One region of the Bradyrhizobium sp. LCT2 genome, then DNA from elsewhere that is predicted to be linked to it. Evidence: predicted binding sites of a transcription regulator. Region 1 holds the regulator's gene; each other region holds the start of a gene.
The links. The regulator PhoB, encoded in region 1, activates phosphate uptake and scavenging genes when phosphate is short. The targets are predictions, from matches to a motif close to TGTCATNNANCTGTCAT.
Positions count from the first base shown of each region.

Region 1 (5,635 bases):
AAGCTCGACCTCAACCTGCTGCGCGCCCGCGTCGGCATGGTGTTCCAGAAGCCGACGCCGTTCCCGATGACGATCTACGAAAACATCGCCTTCGGCATCCGCCTCTACGAGAAGATCTCGAAGTCCGAGATGGACGACCGCGTCGAGAAGGCGCTGCGCGGCGGCGCGCTGTGGAACGAGGTCAAGGATAAGCTCAACGCCTCCGGCCTGTCGCTCTCCGGCGGCCAGCAGCAGCGCCTCTGCATCGCCCGCACCGTCGCGGTGCGGCCCGAGGTGATCCTGTTCGACGAGCCCTGCTCGGCGCTCGACCCGATCTCGACCGCCAAGGTCGAGGAGCTGATCCAGGAATTGTCCGAGAACTACACGATCGCGATCGTCACCCACAACATGCAGCAGGCGGCGCGCGTCTCCGACAAGACCGCGTTCATGTATCTCGGCGAGCTGATCGAGTTCGACGACACCAGCAAGATCTTCACGTCGCCGAGCGACCGGCGCACGCAGGATTACATCACCGGCCGGTTCGGCTGAGGAGACGGGACATGGGTTCTGAACATACCGCAAAGGCCTTCGACACCGACCTCCAGGAGCTCACCCGGCTCGTCGCCGAGATGGGCGGGATCGCCGAGCGCATGATCGTCGATTCCGTCGACGCGCTGATCCGCCGAGACGTCGCGCTCGGCCAGCGCGTCGTCGCCACCGACACCGAGCTCGACGCGCTGCAGAAGCGCATCGAGGAGCGCGCCGTGCTCACCATCGCCCGCCGCCAGCCGATGGCGGTCGATCTGCGCGAGATCGTCGGCGCCATGCGCGTTGCGACCGATCTCGAGCGCATCGGCGACCTCGCCAAGAACATGGGCAAGCGCGTCGCGGCGCTGGAGACGGATTTTCATCCGCTCAAGCTGTTCCGCGGCCTCGAGCACATGACCGACCTCGTGCAGCAGCAGGTCAAGTCGGTGCTGGACGCCTATGCCGCGCATGATCTGCCGGCGGCGATGGCGGTGTGGAAGGGCGACGAGGAAGTCGACGCCATCTGCACCTCGCTGTTCCGCGAGCTCCTCACCTACATGATGGAGGATCCGCGCAACATCTCGTTCTGCATCCATCTGATGTTCTGCGCCAAGAACATCGAGCGGATCGGCGACCACGCCACCAACATCGCCGAGACCGTGTTCTACATGATCGAGGGCCAGGCGATCACCGACAAGCGGCCGAAGGGCGACATGACGACCTTCGCCACGACGGTCCCGAATACCTGAAGACTTAAGGAGCGACGACACCATGGGCGCACGCATTATGGTGGTTGAGGACGAGGAAGCTCTCACCGAGCTTCTCCGCTACAACCTCGAAGGCGACGGCTATGATGTGGAGACGGTGATGCGCGGCGACGACGCCGACACCCGCCTCAAGGAACACATCCCCGATCTGATCGTACTCGACTGGATGCTGCCGGGACTGTCAGGCATCGAGCTGTGCCGCCGGCTGCGGACCCGGCCCGAGACCAAGCAGCTCCCGATCATCATGCTCACCGCGCGCGGCGAGGAGAGCGAGCGGGTGCGGGGTCTTGCGACCGGCGCCGACGACTACATCGTCAAGCCGTTCTCGGTGCCGGAGCTCCTGGCGCGCGTGAAGGGCCTGCTGCGGCGCGCAAGCCCGGAGCGGCTCGCAACGGTGCTGGCCTATGGCGACATCGAGCTCGATCGCGACAAGCGCCGCGTCGCGCGCTCGGGCCGGCCGATCGACCTCGGCCCGACCGAATATCGCCTCTTGGAGTTCTTCCTGGAGCATCCCGGCCGCGTGTTCTCGCGCGAGCAGCTGCTCGACAGCGTCTGGGGCCGCGACATCTACATCGACGAGCGCACCGTCGACGTCCACATCGGCCGCCTGCGCAAGCTGCTCAATCTCGGCCGCGAGCAGGATCCCATCCGCACCGTCCGCGGAGCCGGCTACGCGCTGGATGATCGCTTTGCGAAGGCGGAGCAGACGTAAGCTAGGGGCGAGTTGGTTTGGCGAGCTGTCGCCACGATATCGGTGTCGTCCCGGCGAAGGCCGGGACCCATAACCCCAGGGCGCAATTGTTTGCGCGACAAGGGTAACTCCGTGTCCCCGTAACCACATCTGCTGGTGGTTATGGGTCCCGGCCTTCGCCGGGACGACATCGGAGTGTGTCGATCCGTCATCGCGTGACGGCGCCGTCTTTGCAATCAGCTAGAGCGACAAACTCACCGCGAGGGCTTCGCCGGTGCGCGCCGGCGATCCGCGGCGGGCTGATATGCCACGCGCGAGTGCTGCGCGCAGTAGGGCAGGCCCGACAGCGCCCTGCCGCCGCAGAAGAAGAAATCCGGGCTCGAGGGATCGCCGACCGGCCAGTGGCAGGTCGCCTCGTTCAGCTCCAGCAGCGACAGCCGCTGGCTCATCGGCACCACGTTGTCGTAGGTGACCGGTTCGGCCTCCACCTCGACCTCGAAGGCCTGCGCCAGCGCGGTGTTGCCGCGCGCAATGGGGCGGCTCACCCGCATCATGTGCTGCGCGGGGCGCGCCTTGCGCGGCCGCGGAGCCGCCGATGAGGGGCTCTTGGCGCGGCCGGATAGGCCGAGCCTGTGTACCTTGCCGATCACGGCATTGCGGGTCACGTTCCCGAGCTCGGCTGCGATCTGGCTGGCCGATAATCCGGCCTCCCAGAGCTTTTTCAACTGCTCGACGCGATCGTCGGACCAGGTCAAAACCGTCATTGCACCCTTTCCCTCGCCGTGCGGCTGCCATCCTGGCGCCTCGCGGCGAATGCCTAAGCCTCGAAAAACCCGTGCCGTCAGAATCCCTTAAGGCTCGCCGGGCGCGCCGATAACGCCCGAACGTCTACGCCGGTACATGAGGACTTAGAGGATCAGAAACACTGCACGAGATGTCGTATCTGACAAGCCAAACGCTACAATATGGCGTGACTCACGCGCAAGAGTCCGCCGACTCGCTTCCACATGTTCCGTGGCGAAAACCCCGCAATTTCGGCTCCGCAAGACTACGGATTCAGCGTTTCGCGAGGCTTTCGGGCGGCATTGACACCGGTTTCACCAGGCATAAGATAGTGTCACGTGCCGCCCTTAAAAGGCGGCACGTTTCGTTTTCCGGGCCGGTCAATGGTGCGCTGCGTGAGCGTGTTCAGGCCGTCCGCAACATCAAGTGATCGTCATGACTAACAGCGCAGCGCCGCATTTGCTTCCCGTTTTCGCCAGATCCGACCTCGGTTTCGAGCGCGGCGAAGGCTGCTGGCTGATTGCGACCAATGGCGATCGCTATCTCGATTTTACCTCGGGCGTCGCCGTGAACGCGCTCGGCCATGCCCATCCCGCGCTGGTCAAGGCGCTGCAGGAGCAGGCCACAAAACTCTGGCACATGTCGAACCTGTTCCAGAGTCCGGACGGCGAGAAGCTCGCTGCGCGCCTGTGCAATGAAAGCTTCGCGGACTTCGTGTTCTTCTGCAATTCCGGCGCCGAGGCGCTGGAAGGTGTGATCAAGCTGGTCCGCCATCATCACTTCTCCAAGGGGCATCCGGAACGTTACCGCATCATCACCTTCGAAGGCGCCTTCCATGGCCGCACGCTGGCGACGCTGGCTGCGACGGGATCTGCAAAATATCTCGAAGGTTTTGGTCCGCCGATGGATGGCTTCGACCAGGTCCCGCATGGCGACATCGAGGCCGCGAAGAAGGCAATCGGTCCGCAGACCGCCGGCATCCTGATCGAGCCGATTCAGGGCGAGGGCGGCGTGCGTTCCGCAACGCCTGCGTTCCTCAAGGCATTGCGCCAGCTTTGCGACGAGAAGGGCCTGCTGCTCGCCTTCGACGAGGTGCAGACCGGCATGGGCCGCACCGGCGATCTGTTCGCGCATCGGCGTACCGGCGTCACACCTGACGTGATGTCGCTGGCCAAGGCGCTCGGCGGCGGCTTCCCGATCGGTGCGATCCTGGCCACCGCGGACGCGGCGGCCGGCATGGGTCCCGGCTCGCACGGATCGACCTTCGGCGGCAATCCGCTCGCGATCTCGGCTGCGAATGCCGTGCTCGACGTCATGCTGAAGCCCGGCTTCTTCGATCACGTGCAGAAGATGTCGCTGCTGCTCAAGCAGAAGCTCGCCTCCGTGATCGACCGTCATGGCGATGTCGTCAGCGAGGTGCGCGGCGAGGGCCTCCTGATCGGCATCAAGGCCGTGGTGCCATCAGGCGATCTCGTCGCGGCGCTGCGCAACGAGAAGCTGCTCACGGTCGGCGCCGGCGACAATGTCGTGCGTTTCCTGCCGCCCTTGATCGTCACCGAAGCCGAGATCGAGGACAGCGTCGGGCGGCTCGAACGCGCCTGCGCCGCGATCTCGTCCAGTCAGACCAAGCGGGCGGCAAGCTGATGAGCAAGTCGCCGAAGCACTTCCTCGATATCAACGAGCTCCCGCTGTCGGAGCTCAAGAGCATGCTCGATGCCTCCTCCGCCATGAAGGCGAAGCAGAAGGCGCATCAGCCGGTGAGGCCGCTCGAAGGCAAGACGCTGGCGATGATCTTCGAGCGCCCGTCGACCCGCACGCGGGTGTCGTTCGACGTCGCCATGCGCCAGCTCGGCGGCGAGCCCATCATGCTCACCGGCGCCGAGATGCAACTCGGCCGCGGCGAGACCATCGCCGACACCGCGCGCGTGCTGTCGCGCTATGTCGATGCCATCATGATCCGCATCCTCAACCACGACGCCCTGCTCGAGCTTGCGGCCAACGCGACCGTGCCCGTCATCAACGGCCTGACCCGGCGCTCGCATCCCTGCCAGGTGATGGCCGACCTTCTGACCTATCAGGAGCACCGCGGCCCGATCGAGGGCCGGACGGTGGCCTGGACCGGCGATGACAACAACGTGCTGGCGTCCTGGGCGCATGCCGCGGAGCGCTTCAAGTTTCAGCTCAACGTCGCAACGCCTCCGGAGCTTGCGCCGAAGAAGGCGATGCGCGACTGGATCAAGGCTTCAGGCGCGCCGATCATGCTCGGCACCGATCCGGAAGCCGCCGTGCGCGGCGCCGATTGTGTCGTCACCGACACCTGGGTGTCGATGGGCGACAAGGAAGGCGAGCACCGCCACAACGTGCTCAAGCCCTACCAGGTCAATGCCAAGCTGATGTCGCTGGCCAAGCCCGACGCGCTGTTCATGCACTGCCTGCCCGCCCATCGCGGCGAGGAGGTCACCGACGAGGTGATCGACGGCCCGCAATCGGTCGTGTTCGACGAGGCCGAAAACCGCCTGCACGCGCAGAAGGGCATTCTGGCCTGGTGTTTTGACGCGGTGAAGTAAGTTTGGGGTAGGCTTGGCGGCCGCCTCGCATGCAACTGTCGTCCTGGCGAACGCCAGGACGACGCGGAGGTTGCCGTCCTTGCATACGTCCATTCTGCATTGCCGGATGCAGCCGGAACCCCTTCCATTTCCCACCCACCGACCCCAGATAGACGGCCATGGATTCCCAATCCCCTGACATGAAAACCAGGCCAGAAGGCCCGGTTCGCGCACCATCAGCGGTTCCGATCGACGACGCCGTGCTGCCCTACGAGGTCGACGCGCTCGACGTGCGCGGCCGGCTGGTGCGGCTCGGTCCGGCGCTCGACGACATCCTGACC
Region 1 is NZ_CP034432.1:1,544,614-1,550,248, forward strand. It holds gene pstB (phosphate ABC transporter ATP-binding protein PstB) at 1-528, shown strand, start outside; gene phoU (phosphate signaling complex protein PhoU) at 540-1,256, shown strand; gene phoB (phosphate regulon transcriptional regulator PhoB) at 1,279-1,986, shown strand; gene EI171_RS07915 (GcrA family cell cycle regulator) at 2,220-2,729, opposite strand; gene EI171_RS07920 (aspartate aminotransferase family protein) at 3,184-4,392, shown strand; gene argF (ornithine carbamoyltransferase) at 4,392-5,315, shown strand; gene EI171_RS07930 (Hsp33 family molecular chaperone) at 5,474-5,635, shown strand, end outside.

Region 2 (5,635 bases), 4.1 Mb from region 1:
GCGGACACAGCACCTCGACGCGGCGGTCGAGGTTGCGCGGCATCATGTCGGCCGAGGAGATATACACAGCCGCTTTCGTACTCGGCAGCCCCTGGCCCATGCCGAAGCAGTAGATTCGGCCGTGTTCCAGGAAGCGCCCGATGATCGACTTGACGCGGATGTTCTCCGACAGGCCGGGGATACCGGGCCTGAGGCAACAGATACCGCGTACCACGAGCTCGACCTGGACACCGGCCTGTGAGGCCTCGTACAGCGCGTCGATGATGTCGGGGTCGACCAGCGCATTCATCTTCATCCAGACCGCGCCGGGGCGGCCGTGCCGCGCATGCGCGGTCTCGCCCTGGATGTGCTCGATGATGCGCTTGCGCAGGGTCAGCGGCGACACCGCCATCTTTTCCAGATCGCTCGGCGCGGCATAGCCGGTGATGAAGTTGAAGACGCGCGCGGCGTCGCGCCCGATGGTCGGCTCGGAGGTGAAGTAGGAGAGGTCGGTGTAGATGCGCGCGGTGACCGGGTGGTAGTTGCCGGTGCCGGTGTGGACGTAGGTCGTGAGGCTGCCGCCCTCGCGGCGCACCACCATCGAGAGTTTTGCGTGCGTCTTCAGTTCGAGGAAGCCATAGACGACCTGCACGCCGGCGCGCTCGAGGTCGCGCGCCCAGCGGATGTTGGCCTCCTCGTCGAAGCGCGCCTTGAGCTCGATCAGCGCGGTGACGGATTTGCCGGCCTCGGCGGCTTCGGCAAGCGCGCGTACGATCGGCGAATTGTTGGAGGTGCGGTAGAGCGTCTGCTTGATCGCGACGACATCGGGGTCGCGCGTTGCCTGCTGGAGGAACTGCACCACCACGTCGAAGGATTCGTAGGGGTGATGGACGACGAGGTCCTTCTGCCGGATCGCGGCAAAGATGTCGCCGCCATGCTCGCGCACGCGCTCGGGATGGCGCGGCACGTAAGGGGTGAATTCGAGGTCGGGCCGGTCGAGGCGGGTGAGCTGCGAGAGCTCGTTCATGGCGAGCACGCCGTCGACCAGGAAGACTTCGTCGTCGGCGGCGGAGAGGGCATGCTGCACGAAGTTGCGCAGCTGCTCCGGCATCTTTGCATCGATCTCGAGCCGGATCACCGATCCGCGGCGGCGGCGCTTCAGCGCGGTCTCGAACAGGCGGACGAGATCCTCGGCCTCTTCCTCGATTTCCAGCTCGGAGTCGCGGAGGATGCGGAAGGCGCCCTGGCCATGCAGATTGTAGCCGGGGAACAGTCGGTTGATGAACAGGGCGGTCGCCTGCTCCAGCGAGATCAGCCGCATCGTGCCCTCGGACGGCAGGCGGATGAAGCGGTCGATCTTGCCGGGCATGCGGATCAGCGCGTTCATCTGCTTGCCGTCGGCGGCGCGCGTGAGCTGGAGTGCGATGGTGAAGCCGAGGCTCGGGATGAACGGGAAGGGATGGGCCGGGTCGATCGCGAGCGGCGTCAGCAGCGGGAACACGTTGTTGAGGAAGTAGTCCTCGATCCAGGTCCGCTCCGCCTTGGTGACTTCCTTGCCGTCCACCAGCACGATGCCGACATCGGCCAGCGTGGCGCGCAGGTCGCGCCAGATCGCCTGCTGGTCTGAGGCAAGCTGGGAGACCGTGCGGTTGATCAGCGCGAGCTGCTCGGACGGTGTCAGGCCGTCGGGGCTGCGCTCGGCAATGCCCTCGCGCACCTGGGCCTTGATGCCGGCGACGCGGACCATAAAGAATTCGTCGAGGTTGTTCGCGGAAATCGACAGGAATCGCACCCGCTCCAGCACGGGATGGCTGGGATTGACCGATTCCTCCAGGACGCGGCGGTTGAAATGCAGCCAGGACAGCTCGCGGTTGATGAATCGCTCGGGGCTCGATGCGATCGCCGGCAGGCTCTCGGTCTCCGGGGCTTTTTCTTTTATTTCAATAGCTTGCGCGGAGTCCATGAGAAGTCGGTCCATCCAGTTTGCCCCAATTTGCGACTGACGCGCAAAACCGCCGGGAGCATGTGTTAGGGCGATGACGTTTCGATGACATTGATGTTCCGCCGTTCCGCGCCGTCAAGCGGCGTTGGGGCGGGCGGGGTCAGGCGTCGCGGAGCAGCTCGGCGGCCAGCGCCCGGGTCACGGGGCGGCCGAGCCGCAGAGCCTCGCTGTCGAGCAGTTCGACGGCCTGCCGGGCGGCGGCCGAGGATCGCTCCAGGCGGGTGGCGAGGTAGCTGACCACGCTCTCGTCCACGGTGAGCTGGCGGTCGGCGCAGAATTTGACGATCAGGCCGCGGAAGAGCTGGTCGTCAGGAGGCAGCAGCGTGACCACCGGCACTGCGCGCAGCCGCGAGCGCAGGTCGTTGAGCTCGATGTCCAGCGAAGCCGGCACATCGCGCCCCGTGAACAGGACGTAGGCGCCGTCCTCACGGGCGAGGTTCATCAGGTGGAAGAGGGCGCGCTCGTCAAAATCCTTGGCCTTGAGATCCTCGACCACCAGCGCGCCGGTGGCGAGCGCGCCAGGAACGCCTGCGGCGGTCAACGCATTGGCCGTGGTCGAGCGGGCGCCGGCCTCCTCGGCCCAGATCGCGGCGAGATGGCTCTTGCCGCTGCCTTCGGGGCCGGCCAGCCACATGATCCGGTTCGGCCATTCCGGCCAGCCGTCGATCAAGGCGAGGCCGGCAGCGTTGGCGGGGCCTTCGAGGAAATTGTCCCGGCTGAGGCTCTCCGCGTGTGGCAGCGAGAACGCCAATTGTCGGGGGTGAACGCGGCCTGCCACGCTTGCTTTGCTCCATGCCGGACGGCCGGCTTCGCTTGAAAGATTCGACTTGATCGGGCGTGAGTTGGCCTTTTGCGGGGCCGGTTCGCGCTCATTTGGCCTCGATCGTGCTCATGTGCCGGACCCACTCGACGAGATAGAGCGACACGGAGGAGAGCGTGAAGATCGTGACGAGGCCCATCAGGATAATATCATAGGGCGCCGGCTTGAAACCGAAGGCAAGCGCGGCCAGCACCAGCGCTGCGAATGCCACCTGGGCGACGGTGTTGAGCTTCGACACTTTCGACGGCTTCATCTCGACGGGCCGGTCGAACAGCCAGGACACGATCACGGCGGCGACGATCATGATGTCGCGGGATACCACCAGGATCACGATCCAGCGCGGAATCGCGCCCCAGATGCCGAGCGACATATAGATCGAGACCAGCAGCGCCTTGTCCGCGAGCGGATCGAGCAAGGCCCCGAGCTCGCTTGCCATGTTGAAGCGCTTGGCGAGGAAGCCGTCCACGGCATCGCTGATCCCGGCGATCAGGAAGACGGCGAACGCCACCTCCATTTGGCTCGACACGATGGCCCAGACGATGATCGGGACCAGCATGATGCGGCCCAAAGTGATGATGTTCGGAATACTCACGCGGCGCTTCCCGGCACCCGGCCTGACCTCGAATCCGCCCCGTTTGAAGGCTGAACCCGTTGATATCTACATAGTATGGCGCCGAGCGCCATGCGAGCCATTGCGCGTCCCCGGAATTCGACGTAACCAGCCGCAACCCCACTGGAAATCGGGCATGACCGACCGCAAAAACGGCCTCACCTACGCCGATTCAGGCGTCGATATCGACGCGGGCAACCGCCTGGTCGATCTGATCAAGCCGATGGTGCGCGCCACCGCGCGGCCCGGCGCCGACGCCGAGATCGGCGGCTTCGGCGGCCTGTTCGACCTCAAGGCGGCCGGTTTTAGGGATCCCGTCCTGGTCGCCGCCACCGACGGCGTCGGAACCAAGGTCAAGATCGCGATCGAAACCGGCCTGCATGGCGGCATCGGCATCGATCTGGTCGCCATGAGCGTCAACGACCTCGTGGTGCAGGGCGCCGAGCCGCTGTTCTTCCTCGACTATTTCGCCTGCGGCAAGCTCGATCCGGAGGCGACCGCCTCGATCGTCGCCGGCGTCGCCGATGGCTGCCGGGAATCCGGCTGTGCCCTGATCGGCGGCGAGACCGCCGAGATGCCAGGCCTCTACAAGGACGGCGACTATGACCTCGGCGGCTTTGCCGTCGGCGCCGCCGAGCGCGGTACGCTGTTGCCGCGCAAGGACATCGCCGCAGGAGACGCCGTGATCGGTCTTGCCTCGTCGGGCGTGCACTCCAACGGCTTCTCGCTGGTGCGCAAGATCGTCGAGCAGTCCGGCCTCGGCTTCGAGGCGCCGGCGCCGTTCGCGCCTGTCATGACGCTCGGCGGCGCGCTGCTGACGCCGACGAAGCTCTACGTCAAATCCTGCCTGCGCGCGATCCGAGAGACCGGCGCGGTGAAGGGGCTCGCCCACATCACCGGCGGCGGCTTCACCGACAACATTCCGCGCGTGCTGCCCAAGAACCTTGGCGTCGGCATCGATCTGGCGCGGCTGCCCGTGCTACCGGTGTTCAAATGGCTGGCCGCGCAGGCCGGGATCGCCGAGCTCGAAATGCTGCGCACCTTCAACTGCGGCATCGGCATGATCGCGATCGTCGAGCCGGACAAGGTCGACCGGGTCGTGCAGGTCTTCACCGAAGCAGGCGAGAGCGTGGCGCAGCTCGGCACCGTGATCCCCGCCGAGGGCGAGCATCGCGTCGTCTACAATGGCCATCTCGATCTGGCGCCGTGATGAAGCGCCGCGTCGCCATTCTGATTTCCGGCCGCGGCTCCAACATGGTCGCGCTGATCAAGGCAGCCAGCGCGCGGGATTTTCCGGCGGAAATTTCCCTCGTCATCTCGAACAAGGCCGATGCACCGGGGCTCGAACGGGCCAGGGCGAGCGGCGTGAACACGCTGGTGATCGAGAGCAAGCCGTTCGGCAAGGATCGCGCCGGCTTCGAGGCGGTGCTGCAGGCCGCGCTCGATCAGCACGGCATCGAGCTGATCTGTCTTGGCGGCTTCATGCGCCTGTTCACGGCCGAATTCACCAGGGCCTGGTACGGGCGGATGCTCAACATCCATCCCTCGCTGCTGCCGTCCTTCCCCGGCCTCGACCCGCACGGTCAGGCCCTGCGCGCCGGCGTGAAACTGTCTGGCGCGACGGTGCACTTCGTGATCCCCGAGACCGATGCCGGCCCGATCGTGATGCAGGGCGCGGTTCCCGTCAGCGACCACGATACGGCGGACACGCTTTCGGAACGCATCCTCGAAGTCGAGCACCGCATCTATCCGGCCGCGCTGCGGCTATTGGCGACCGGCAAGGTCCAGATCGCGGGCGATGTCTGCAAGACGGCGGGCAGCGGGCCGTCGGAGAATTTCCTGATTGCGCCCGTGGCGAGCTGAGGCGCCGTCGCGTTTCGTCGTCGCAAACAAAATCCCCCGGCAGAGCCGGGGGCATCGTCGTGATGTCTCGCGTGTGGAACGAGAGATCAGGAGACCTTGAGGTTCTCCGCGGATGATTTTCCGCGGTTCTCCACGAGGTCGTATTCAACCACCTGGTTTTCGTTGAGGGTGGAGAGTCCAGCGCGCTCGACGGCGGAGATGTGGACGAACACGTCCTTGTCGCTGCCGTTCGGTTTGATGAACCCATAGCCCTTGGTCGGGTTGAACCACTTGACGGTGCCCTTTTGTGGCATCGTTCGTCTCCTCCGCTAGATACAAAAAAGACGCGGCCGCTTTTCGCGTGCCACGCCACAAACGGGCT
Region 2 is NZ_CP034432.1:5,629,007-5,634,641, reverse strand. It holds gene EI171_RS27080 (RNA degradosome polyphosphate kinase) at 1-1,942, opposite strand, end outside; gene EI171_RS27075 (DnaA ATPase domain-containing protein) at 2,082-2,759, opposite strand; gene EI171_RS27070 (CDP-alcohol phosphatidyltransferase family protein) at 2,851-3,393, opposite strand; gene purM (phosphoribosylformylglycinamidine cyclo-ligase) at 3,548-4,621, shown strand; gene purN (phosphoribosylglycinamide formyltransferase) at 4,621-5,274, shown strand; gene EI171_RS27055 (cold-shock protein) at 5,361-5,567, opposite strand.
Region 2: EI171_RS27080 (RNA degradosome polyphosphate kinase) is a predicted target of PhoB. The motif match lies at 2,016-2,032, and genes of this name have one in related genera.

Region 3 (5,635 bases), 180 kb from region 1:
CCTGCGCCGGCGCGAGCGCCTCTTCGCCGAGCTCGCGGGCACGAAGCGCGCGATCGACCAGCGCCATCGACATGGTCTTGCGCTCGCTCTGGCCGAAGGCGAGGCCATAGCCGCGGGTGAAGCAGGGTGCTTCCGTCGCCGACCCCTTGAACTGGTTGACCATCTGGCACTCGGTCAGCTCGATCGAGCCGAGCGGCACGGCGAAGCCGACGTCCTCGGCGGAGAATTCGACCTCGACCTCGCCGAAGCGGATCTCGCCGGCGAAGGGATGGTTGCGGCCATAGCCGCGCTGGGTGGAATAGCCCATCGCCAGCAGGAAGCCTTCGTCGCCGCGCGCGAGATTTTGCAGGCGCAGGTCGCGGTCGGCCGGGAAGTTCAGCGGCTCGCGCGTGAGATCGCCGACGCTGGCGCCGGCCTCGGCCTGCGGCGAGGATTCGATCAGCCCATCGCGGCCCAGGATATCGGTCACGCGCGGCGTCGGCGCGGTCGAGGCTTCGGCCGTCGCCGGCGCGTCCGGCACAAATCCCTCCGCGAGCGAGGGATCGAGCAGGCGGTGCGTATAGTCGAAGGTCGGCCCGAGGATCTGGCCGCCGGGAATGTCCTTGAAGGTCGAGGACACCCGCCGCTGCACGCGCATGGCGCCGGTGTCGACCGGCTCGCTCGCACCGAAGCGCGGCAGGGTGGCGCGGAAGGCGCGAACCAGGAAGATCGCCTCGATCAGATCGCCGCGCGCCTGCTTGATCGCGAGCGCTGCGAGCTCACGGTCATAAAGCGAGCCTTCGCTCATAACGCGGTCCACGGCCAGACCAAGCTGCTCCGAGATCTGGTCGAGCATGACTTCCGGCACGCTTTGATCGCCGCGCCGCGCATTGGCGAGCAGGCGATGGGCGTTCTCGATGGCGCGTTCGCCGCCTTTGACTGCGACATACATGCTTCAGCTTTCCTTGCTCACGACCCGCGTGGTGCGGGGGATCGCGACCACGGCGTCATCGGCGACCAGCACCACGTCGATGCCGCGCGGAAACAGCGCCTCGTTGACACGCAGCCGCTCGAACAGGTCGGCGGGCTTGATCGAGGCCCGGAGCGTCGCGACGCCGTCGATGCCGGGGCCGCGCAGCTCGAAGCCCCGCCCTGCGTCAAGGCTATCGACCTGGAGGATCAACGTGGTCGACCGGTCCGGGTATTCGCTGGTGCCGAGCGCGAAGCGCCCGAGCGCCGGAAGCAAGGCGCCATCGCTGATCAGGGCAAAGCTCGCGATCGAGGAATCCTGAATGACCGGCGCGCCGGTGTGGAACTTGAGCCATTTCACGACGTGCGAGCTTTCCGACATCCGCGCATCGAGCCAGAGCGGCGTGTCGTGGTCGAACAGCGTCAGCGCGATCGCGGCGGCGCCGCGCATCATCGGCCCGGGTGTGCCCGCCATCGGCACGATGCGCTGGACCGAACCCGGCCGCGCCATCGCGTCCATGACAGAGCGAAAGGTCGATTGCGCCGACAGCACCTTGTCGGCGAACCCCGGCGGCAGTTCCGCAATCGTGGTCATGATCTCACCCCTCACCGCGCACCATGGTGTAGAAATCAACCTTCGTCGCGGCGGTCTCGGCCGCCGCCTGCTTGCGCCGGATCGTAAGCTGCTCGCGCAACGGTGCGATAACGTCCCGCTCGACCGATGCGGAAAAATCCCGCGACTGCACCAGCGCATCGCACAGCGCGATCAGCCGCGCCTTCTCACCGTCGCGTCCGAGCGTGTAGCCGAAGCCGACCTCGCCGCTCGCGAGCCGCACGGCGGCACGCGACACCGTGGCTTCGCCGAGGTTGAACGGGGCGCCGTCGCCGCCGACCCGGCCGCGCAGCATCACGAGGCCGTTTTCCGGCGCGCGCAGATCCTGATGGGCCGGGAGGGCGAAAGCGCGGAGGCGAGCGGCGATCTCGCCCGCCTCCGCGTGCGCCAGCACGGCCATCGCGGCCTTGCGCTGGGCTTGCTGATTGTTGTGCTGCGTCACCCGATCCACCGAACTTGCCGAACTCAAGTTGTCTATGATAGTAGACAACTTCATACGGAAGCGCCATGACTGTTTCGTGACAAGCGTGTGATTTTCGGGCTAGGCTGACCGGCGATATGAGCATGCAGGACACCGCCTCCACGGGCGTCGCGCTATGGCGCCTCGTTGCCGACGGCATCGAGCGCGGCATCGCCGACGGCCGCTTCGCCGCCGGCGACAAGCTGCCGGGCGAGATGGAGATCGCCGAGACCTATCGCGTGAATCGCCACACCGTGCGGCGGGCGCTGGCAGCCCTTGCCGAGCGCGGCCTGGTGCGCGCCGAACGTGGCAGCGGCACCTATGTCGAGGCGCAGCGCATCGCCTATCCGCTGCGCTCGCGCACGCGCTTCTCGGAGATCGTCGGTGCCGGCGGCCGTGAGCCGCGCGGGCAGTTGATCGAGGCGTCCGACGACGTCGCGACGCGCGAGCTGGCGCGCGAGCTGGGCCTGAAGGTCGGCGCCCCGCTGGTGCGGATCGAGGCGATACGCCTGGCCGACCGCACCCCGATCTGCGTCTCCACGACGTGGCTGTCGGCGGAGTTGTTTCCGGGCGCGGGCAGCGTGTTTGCGGCAACGCGCTCGATGACGAAACTGCTCGAACACTTCGGCGTCCGCGACTATCGCCGCGGCGCGACCCGGATCACCGCCGGCATCGTCGACGCGACCGACGCTGCACGGCTCGATCTGCCGCTGGGACGGCCGATCCTCGTGGTCGATGCCACCGACCACGGTCTCGACGGCAAGCCGCTGGTGACGAAGCATTCGCGCTTTGCCGCCGAGCGGGTGGAGTTTCTGGTGGAGAACGGCTGAGATGCAGCCCGCTCTTCCCCCCGCAAGAGGAGGAGGAAGAGCAGCGCCTGCTACTCCTGCATCATCTCGCCGCTGCCGCCGAACTCGGCGGGGAAATCCTTCAGCTTGGGCAGGCCGTCGCGCATCGGCAGCACCGTCTCGGCGTAGTTGACGTGGACGCCGGGCGTGAACGCCAGGGTGGGGATGGTGGCGGTGAAGACGTCGGTCAAACCGAGCGGCGGGTGATTGGTCATGAGATGGCCGCCGCACTTCCTGCAATATTTGCGCTGGCTGAGCGGCGTCTTGGCGAAGGTCTCGACGTGCTGCGCGCCCTCGGTGATGCGCACCGCGTCGGGCTTCCACAGGCTGAAGGCGTTCACCGGCCCGCCGGACCAGGACCGGCAGGAGCCGCAATGGCAATAGCCCATCGCCTCCGGCGCACCCGTGACCTCGACCGTAACCGCGCCGCAGAAGCAGTGTCCGACATGTTTCATTGGGTCGTCTCCGTTGATGAAGGTTGGAAATCCTCTCCCCGCTCCGGTTCACCGAGATCTCGGCGAAGGCGGATGCGGGGTCGCGACGAGCTTCGCTCGCGTTGGTAGCCTCGGAGTGAGGGGGAATCACTCCGAGGGACGTTGAAGGCGAGAGTCCGGCAAGGTCCGATACGCGCCTCGGCGCCGCCGCGCGTCCTCCTTTCGGCGGACGCGCGCGCAGAGCGCGAAAACTAAACTGACCGGCGCCAGGGAATAAGCATCGACACGCGTTGTTTGTACTGCCGGTATTCGTCGCCGAAGAGATCAATGAGGTCGCGCTCCTCCAGCGCGATGCCGACGAAGATGTAGATCGTGGTCACGGCCGCAAACAGCAGATGTCCCGCGGTCATGACCGGAGCCGCCCAGAACGCGACGATGAAGCCGAGATAGATCGGATGACGGACAAACTTGTAGAGCAGCGGCGTCTTGAAACGCGGCGGCGTCGCTTCCTTGCCGACGAGATGGTTGGTCACCTGATGCAATCCGAACAATTCGAAATGGTTGATGATGAAGGTCGAGGTGAACACCAGCACCCAGCCTGCGAAGGACACCGTGACCAGCGTCACGGCGAGATCCGGGTCCTCGACCTCCCATATGACGGTCGGCAGCGGACGCCACTGCCAGAACAGGAGCAGCAATGACAGACTCGCGAACAACACATAGGTGCTGCGCTCGATCGGTTTGGAGACGAACTGCGTCCACCATGTCTTGAAGCGCTGGCGCGCCATCACGCTGTGCTGGACGGCGAACAGCGCCATCAGGAGCAGGTTGATGATGACGGCCTCAGCCGTCGACGTGTCGGTTCCGGTGTCGATGGTCTTCGGCACCACCAGCCCCATCACGAAGCCGATAGCGTAGAGAATGGTGACGAAAAACACGAGATACGCCGCAATTCCGTACAGAAAGGCGATGAACTTGAAAATGCGAGAGCCCGTAACCTCCGGGCCGATCGAATGAACCTGGTGATCAATTTGGGACATGGAAAGCTCCGTTGTGCCGAGGCATCGGCACTGTTTGGTCTTCGCACCATGCCGGATCGGACGTTCCATGGCTTTTGCGGACGGTTGATTTTCGCCTGAGACGACTTTGATTTTTGCTTGAGACGACAGAAACGTGCGATTTTGCTTTGAAAACAACGTGCTCGACGGCGACCTGCGCGAACTGACCTGCGCCGGGGTCGCCGTGCCGTTGCAGCCGCAGGTGTTCGATCTGCTGCTCTACCTCGTGGCGCAGCGGGCCCGAGTGGTCAGCAAGGATGACCTGATCAGCCAGATCTGGAGTGACCGGATCGTCTCGGATTCCGCCCTGAACAGCCGGATCAATGCCGCGCGCAAGGCGCTCGGCGACGACGGCGCGACTCAGCGGCTGATCAAGACGATCCCGCGCAAGGGCTTTCGGTTCATTGGCGAGGTCCGGGAAGATGTGGCAGTCACACTGGCGCCTGCGGAACCCGCCGCGGCCCCGGCACGCACTGTTGCGGACCGCCCGGCGATCGCGGTGCTCGCCTTCGAGAACATGAGCGGCGATCCCGAGCAGGACTATTTCGGTGACGGGATCAGCGAGGACATTCTCACTGCCCTGTCGAAGCAGCGCTGGTTCATGGTGATCGCCCGCAACTCGTCCTTCATCTACAAGGGACGCGCGGTCCACATCAGGCAGATCGCCGAGGAGCTCGGCGTCCGCTACATCGTCGAAGGCAGCGTGCGCAAGGCGCACAACCGGGTGCGCATCACCGCCCAGCTCAACGACGCGGCGTCAGGCAGCCATCTCTGGGCCGAGCGCTATGACCGCGAGCTCGTCGACGTCTTCGCCGTGCAGGACGAGATCACCAACGCGATCGTCGCGGCGATCGAGCCGCAGATCCACGCAGCGGAGAATTTTCGCAGCCATCGCAAGCCGCCCGCGAGCCTCGACGCCTGGGATCTGTTGATGCGCGCGCTGTCGCACTACTGGCGCGTGACGCGGCAGGATCACGAGGCCGCACAGGCGCTGCTCGAGCGCGCGATCGGGATCGATCCGAATTACGGCCAGGCGCTGTCGGTGCTGGCGGCGAACCACATGTTCGGCGCGCATCTCGGCTGGGTCGAACTGGCCAGGGTGGCGCCAATAGCGGAAGCCGCCGCGCTGGCCGCGGTGCGCTGCGATCATGAGGACGCCTGGGCGCATGCCGGGCTCGGCAGCGTCTACTTCTCGACGCGCAGGCTTGCGGACGCGCTGTCCGAGTTCGAGCAGGCGCTCGCGCTCAATCCGAACTTCTCGCTGGCGCAGGGTT
Region 3 is NZ_CP034432.1:1,723,410-1,729,044, reverse strand. It holds gene EI171_RS08755 (carbon-phosphorus lyase complex subunit PhnI) at 1-931, opposite strand, end outside; gene phnH (phosphonate C-P lyase system protein PhnH) at 935-1,543, opposite strand; gene phnG (phosphonate C-P lyase system protein PhnG) at 1,548-2,012, opposite strand; gene phnF (phosphonate metabolism transcriptional regulator PhnF) at 2,120-2,851, shown strand; gene EI171_RS08735 (GFA family protein) at 2,902-3,324, opposite strand; gene mddA (methanethiol S-methyltransferase) at 3,555-4,343, opposite strand; gene EI171_RS08725 (winged helix-turn-helix domain-containing tetratricopeptide repeat protein) at 4,477-5,635, shown strand, end outside.
Region 3: phnF (phosphonate metabolism transcriptional regulator PhnF) is a predicted target of PhoB. The motif match lies at 2,069-2,085, and genes of this name have one in related genera.